One region of the Plantactinospora sp. BC1 genome, then DNA from elsewhere that is predicted to be linked to it. Evidence: predicted binding sites of a transcription regulator. Region 1 holds the regulator's gene; the other holds the start of a gene.
The links. The regulator HspR, encoded in region 1, represses chaperone genes until heat shock. The targets are predictions, from matches to a motif close to TTGAGTNNNNNNNACTCAA.
Positions count from the first base shown of each region.

Region 2: the regulator HspR is predicted to act here: its motif matches at 1,987-2,005, upstream of lon (endopeptidase La).

Region 1 covers NZ_CP028158.1:7,413,830-7,417,239, forward strand. The annotation lists gene C6361_RS32585 (DUF4360 domain-containing protein) at 1-296, opposite strand, end outside; gene C6361_RS32590 (heat shock protein transcriptional repressor HspR) at 871-1,263, opposite strand; gene dnaJ (molecular chaperone DnaJ) at 1,348-2,535, opposite strand; gene grpE (nucleotide exchange factor GrpE) at 2,676-3,410, opposite strand, start outside.
Region 2 covers NZ_CP028158.1:7,277,111-7,280,520, reverse strand. The annotation lists gene C6361_RS31950 (LuxR C-terminal-related transcriptional regulator) at 1-781, shown strand, start outside; gene C6361_RS31945 (hypothetical protein) at 829-1,869, shown strand; gene lon (endopeptidase La) at 2,026-3,410, shown strand, end outside.

The sequences.
Region 1 (3,410 bases):
TAGTAGTGCGAGTGCTGCGAGCCGCTGGCCCCCCGCTGGAGGTACGCGTAGCCCTGAAGGTCCACCTGGGCCACCGCGAAGGTGAGCCCCTGTGGGATGTTCACCCGCAGGTTGAGCTGGCAGTTCTTCCTGAACTCGGTCGGCTTCGCCCCGGCACCGGCCAGGACGAAGTAGTCGCTGTAGCTCACCGTGAAGGCCGTGTTGTCGGCTGCGGTGCTCACCTCGGCCGTCCCCGCCGGGCAGCCCGATCCGTTGACGGTCTCCACGCTGATGGTGATCCTCTCGGCAGGAGTCACCAAAGGCTCGGTAGCTACCGTCGAGGCAAACAATGCCGCGAGTACGCCGCCGACAGCCATCACGTTGGACATGGTAGTTCCCTTCCGGTCGTCGCGATGCGGTCGCGCCCGCAGCCCACCATAGTCATAACATTGATGGCCGTCAATAAAACAATCTTGTAACCCAGGACATTTCAAGAACTGCTGATCAATTGCGTCGGATCAGATCACAGGCATCCGCAGGACCGCGTCATAGCGCGGCACCGGGACACTGTTCGGCGACCCGCCGCCCACCCCGACTCGCGGGGACGGGACGGACAAGACGCTCCATGACCTTTGCCGGGCGTACGACGGAAAGATCCGGCGATCAACAGACCACCGGACTCCGACGTCACCGCTATGTACGGTGATGGCTGGCGGCGCGCTCGGGGTAATGGTTTCCGAGCCTTCTCGCTAATGGATTACGAGAATCGGGCGTAATGTTCCCGAAACACCCAGGGTAATGGTTTCGGACACCCCACGGGGGTATCCCGACGTCCCGTGATGCGGGAACGGCCACCCCCGGGTCGGTTCGGCGCCCCCGGCCGACCTCGGATCAGGCCGAGGGGTCGGCGCTGCGGCGGGGGCGCCAGACGACCAGCGCGGTGGAGGGCCGGTTGGTCGGCACCAGGTCCCGGCGGGGCAGCCCGCCCAGCGCCTCCAGCTCGGCCACCCGGCGGTAGGCGGCCTCCAGCTCGGCCTGTAGGCCCGCGATCCGCTGCTGGAGCTCGTCGACCATCTGCTCCAGCACGATGATCCGCTTGATGCCGGCCAGGTTGACGCCGTCGTCCTGGCTGAGCCGCTGCACCTCACGGAGCAGCGCGACGTCGCGGACGCTGTACCGGCGCCCGCCGCCCGGGGCGCGGCCGGGCTGCACCAGCCCCATCCGGTCGTACTGCCGCAGCGTCTGCGGGTGCATGCCGGCCATCCGGGCCGCGACCGAGATCATCAGAACCTTGGCGTCGGACGCCTGCTCGATCGAGACGACGACGTACTCCTCGGCCACCTTGATCACCTCCGCGTTGCCAACAGCTCAGTTGAAACGACGCACCCGGGCGTCGAGATGTTCCCGTGCCGCCGCCGGGGTCTGCGCGGCGAACTCCTCCAGTGCCTTCCTCGCCTCCGGCGAGAGCTGCTCGGGGACCACGATCTCCACCGTCACCAGCAGGTCGCCGGCCTGGCCGTCCCGCCGGACCACACCCCGGCCCCGGGCGCGCAGCGTACGGCCGCTCGGGGTGCCCGGCGGCACCCGCAGGGTCACCGCCGAATCCAGGGTGGGCACCCGCAGGTCCGTCCCGAGCACCGCCTCCGCGATGGTGATCGGCACGGTCAGGGTCAGGTCGTCGCCGCTGCGCCCGAAGAGGTCGTCGGAGCGGACCTTGACCAGGACGTACAGGTCGCCGGGCGGGCCGCCCCGGTCACCCGGCTCACCCCGGCCGGCGAGCCGGATCCGCTGGCCGTCCGCGACCCCGGCCGGAAACCGGACGTTGAGCGTGCGGGACTTGGTCACCCCACCGGTACCCCGGCACTCCGGGCACTTCTCCTCGACGATCGTGCCGACGCCCTGGCACTCCCGGCACGGCTCCGAGAAGCTGAACGAACCCTGGTTGCGGGTGACGACCCCGGCTCCCCGGCACTGCGGGCAGGTCTGGGGCAGCGTCCCCGGCTTGGCGCCGTCACCGTGGCAGGTGTCGCAGACGCCGGGAGCGCGCAGCGTCAGCGGCACCGTGACCCCGCGTACCGCGTCGCCGAAGTCGAGCATGACCTCGGCCTCCACGTCCCGGCCCCGGGCCGGGCCACGGGTCCGGGTCGGACCGCCGCCGGAGAAGATCGAACTGAACAGGTCGGAGAAGCCCGCCCCGCCGAACCGGCGGTCACCGCCGGCCGCGCCGCCCGGCTGGCCGGCCCCGCCGAAGAGGTCCGAGACGTCGAACGGATAACCGCCGGGCCCGCCCGTCCGGGCGTTGCGGCGGAACGCGCCCGACCCGAAGAGCGAGCGCATCTCGTCGTACTCCTTGCGCTTGCGCGCGTCGGCGAGCACGTCGTACGCCTCGGAGACGGCCTTGAACCGCTCCTCGGCCTGGGCGTCACCCGGGTTGTGGTCCGGGTGCGATTCCCTGGCCAGCTTCCGGTACGCCTTCTTGATCTCGTCAGGAGAGGCGGACTTGGCCACCCCCAGCACGGCGTAGAAGTCCTTCTCCAGCCAGTCTTTGGAACTCATCGGTCGTCCACCCCCTTCCCCTGTGGCGCGGTCGAGGTGCCGCCCGCACCCCGTCCGACGGACGGCGTACGGACGGCACCTCGACCGCGACGCACCGGCTCAACCTCGCTTCGACCCGGTTTCCGCTGGCGCCGGAGCGCTCACTCCGGCTCCGGGTCGGCCACCGCGACCATCGCCGGCCGCAGCAGCGCGTCGTTGACCTGGTAGCCGCGGCGCAGTACCTCCACACAGGTCGGCTCGGTGACCTCGGCCGAGGTCTGGTGCGCGACCGCCTCGTGCTGGTTCGGGTCGAAGGGGTCGCCCTTCTCGCCGAACGGGGTCAGCCCGAACTTGGCCAGTGCCCCGATCAACTGGTCCGCCACCGTGCCGAACGGCCCGACCAGGTCGCCGTGCTCACGGGCCCGGTCCAGGTCGTCGAGGACGGGCAGCAGCGCGGCGAGTACGACCCGGGTGGCCCGGTCGGCGTCCCTGGCCCGCTCCCGGTCCATCCGTCGGCGGTAGTTGGCGAACTCCGCGGTCACCCGCTGGAGGTCCCTGGTCCGCTCGTCCAGCTCCGCCCGGAGCGCCCCGAGCTCGGCGCCGAGCGGGCCGGGCCCGTCGGCGTCGGCCTCGGTGACCGGCTTGACCGGGGCGTCCACCACCGGCCCGTCCGTGCCGGACGGCGGTCCCTCCGCCAGCACCTCGGCGAGTTCGTCCTCGTCCACCACCGGGGAGGTCGGGTCACCGGAGTCGTCGGTGGTCGCCCCGCCCCGTTCGGTCGTCGCGTCGTCGATCACCTCCGGCCCGTCCTCGGCCGACTTCGCGTCGTCCACGGAGGCGGCGGCACCGCTCGAACCGGTGTCGTCGACCTCACCGGCGGCCACCACCGGCTCGGC
Region 2 (3,410 bases), 140 kb from region 1:
GCTCGGCATGGACCGGGACCGGCCGCCGATGTGCGTACGCGACGCGCCGGTACCGCCCGGTGAGTTGCAGTCCTGGGCGGAGCACCTGGAGCCGGCGGGTTTCCGGGAGGGGATCGGCCTCACCCTGTTCAGCCGGGACGGACGGCATCTCGGACTGATCACCCTGCACACCGACGACCCGGCGCAGCCGAGCGATGCGATCCGGGACTTCCTCGGGCTGCTCACGCCGACGTTGGCCGACGCCGTCGACCCGATGCGGTCGATCGTCACGCTGTCGAGGATCGTCGCCGACGCGCAGTGGGGTGTGGTGCTGACCCGGGCCGGCAACGTGCTGCCGCTACCCGGGCTGCCGAGCCATCCGCTGCTGGAGGTCGGGGCGCCGGTGTTGGAGGTGGCGGCGGCCGGGCTGCGCGAGGGGCACGTGCACAACTCGTTCCTCTGCCCGTACCCGTCGTCGGACGATTCGGGCCGGCACCTCCAGGTGACCGTACTGGCCTGTCCGGCCTCGGCGCCGCCACACCTGCTCGCGGTGCTGCTGATCTCCCCCACGAGAGACCTGCGCGGCCTGACCAGGCGGGAGTTGGAGATCCTCGGACTGCTCGTCGACGGCTGGTCAAACCAGCGAATGGCGAGCCAGTTGGTGATCACCCAACGCACGGTTGCCGCGCACATCGAACACATCCTGGACAAGATGGATGCCCCGACCCGTACCCTGGCCGCCGTCCGTGCACTGCGGCTGGGCCTCTACGTCCCCCAGCCCCTCGCCCGGATCCGACGCTGACCGTTCCGCGTCGTCGTACCGGCCTGTCCGCCGACGAAGGTTCTGTGATGACCGCTCCTCCACCATCATCGTCGAAGGCGATCCGTGGCCTGGCCGAGATCGCCTCGGCGGTGGCCCGCGCCGGTCAGCCGGACGAGTTGCTGGCCGGGATCGGCGCGGTGGTGCCGGTCCAGGCCGCCTGGCTCGCCCTGCTCGACGACCGGCAGCGCCGGTACGCCGAGGTCGCCAGCTTCGGTTACGACACCCGGATCCGGAACTACTTCGGCACCGCGGCGCTGCTGGAGCAGGTCGAACTGGTCGGGCTGACCAGCTCGCCCGTGCCGCAGCGGGCCCGTGACTCGCCGGTGCCGCTGGCCGAGCTGCCGGTCTGGGGGGACTACTACTTTCCGGCCGGCTTCCGGGAGGGGATCGCGGTCGGCCTGTTCACCCCGGACCGCCGGCACGTCGGGGTACTGGTCATGTGCACCGACGACCCCGATCGGCCGACCGACGCCGAGCGGGATCTGGTCGCGGCGCTGGCTCCACAGGTCGCCGCCGCCGTCGACCAGGTCCGGTCGCTGGCGGTGCTGGCCCAGGTGGTCCGGAACGCCCGAGCGGGTGCGGTGCTGACCCGCAGCGGCGATGCGCATCCGCTGCCCGGCCTGCCCGGGCATCCGCTGCTGGCCCCGGATTCGGCGCTGCCCGGCGTGGCCCTGCACCAGGCGGTCAGCTGCGGCGGCTCCGCCTCGTTCCTCTGGCCGGCCTGTGTCGGACTGGAGCCCGACGACCGGTCGGGGTTGCTCCAGGTCGCCGTGCTGGGCTGTGCCACCGCACCGCCGTCCGTGGTCGGGGTGCTGGTGCTCTCTGCGCTGCCCGGCGGCCGGTCGGTGCTGACCCGCCGCGAGTTGGTGGTGGTCGGCCTGCTGCTGGAGGGCTGGTCGGACCGGCGCATCGCGGTCGGCCTGGGCCTGCCGGTCGGCACCGTCGCCGAGACCGTCGCGCGGATCGTGGCCAAGCTGGACGCCCCGGACCGGCACGCGGCGCTGCTCCGAACGGCCCGACGCGGCTGGTTCATCCCGCCCTGCCCCGGCCGTCCCCGCCCGGATTGACTGTCCGGTTCCCTCGGCGTCCCGGACGTTTCCCCTGAGGTCCGGACGTTTCCCCGGAACTCCGGACAGCCGCAGTGCTCTGGATCACAAGCCGGAACATGGAGCACCGTTTGTTACTTGAGTCGTACAAGCTCAACTAACGATGGCAGGTGTGTGATGGCAACTCTTCCGGTTCTTGCTCTGACCGACGCTGTCCTGCTGCCCGGCATGGTCATCCCGGTGACCCTGGACGCGACCACCCAGGCAGCGGTGGACGCCGCCCGGGCCACGGGCGACAAGAAGCTTCTGGCCGTGCCCCGGGTCGACGGGGAGTACGGCTCCATCGGCGTCATCGCCACGATCGAGAAGGTCGGCCGGCTACCCAGCGGCGAACCCGCCGCCGTGGTGCGTGGCGAGGCCCGGGCCCGGATCGGCTCCGGCGTGCCCGGTCCCGGTGCGGCCCTCTGGGTCGAGACCGTCCAGATCACCGAGCCGGCACCGGCCGGCCGGGCCAAGGAACTCGCCCGGGAGTACCGGGCACTGGTGACGTCACTTCTGCAACAGCGCGGCGCCTGGCAGGTCATCGACGCGGTCGAGCGGATGACCGACCTGGCCGAGTTGGCCGACTCGGCCGGCTACGCGCCGTGGCTCACCCTGGAACAGAAGATCGAACTGCTGGCCGCACCGGACGTGACGGCCCGGCTCGACCTGCTGGTCGGCTGGGTGAAGGCGTACCTGGCCGAGCAGGAGGTCACCGAGCAGATCAACTCCGACGTGCGGGAGGGACTGGAGAAGTCCCAGCGCGAGTTCCTGCTCCGCCAGCAGCTCGCCGCGATCCGCAAGGAGCTGGGCGAGGACGAGCCGGACGGCTCGGCCGACTACCGCTCCCGGGTCGAGTCCGCCGAACTGCCCGACAAGGTACGCGAGGCGGCACTGCGCGAGGTCGGCAAGCTGGAGCGGGCCAGTGACGCCTCCCCGGAGGCGGGCTGGATCCGTACCTGGCTGGACACGGTGCTGGAGATGCCGTGGTCCACGCGTACCGAGGACAACACCGACCTGGTCCAGGCCCGGCAGGTGCTCGACGCCGACCACGCCGGCCTGGCCGACGTGAAGGACCGCATCCTGGAGTACCTGGCGGTGCGCAACCGGCGCGCGGCCCGCAACCTCCAGGTCGTCGGCGGCCGTGGCTCGGGCGCGGTGCTCGCCCTCGGCGGCCCGCCCGGGGTCGGCAAGACCAGCCTCGGCGAGTCGGTCGCCCGGGCGCTGGGCCGGAAGTTCGTCCGGGTCTCCCTGGGCGGCATCCGGGACGAGGCCGAGATCCGTGGCCACCGCCGGACGTACGTCGGCGCGCTGCCCGGCCGGATCGTCCGGGCGCTGCGCGAGGCGGGCTCGATGAACCCGGTCGTGCTGCTCGACGAGGTCGACAAGATCTCGGCGGGGTACGCCGGTGACCCGGCCGCCGCCCTGCTGGAGGTGCTGGACCCGGCGCAGAACCACACGTTCCGGGACCACTACCTGGAAGTCGACCTCGACCTGTCCGACGTGCTCTTCCTCGCCACCGC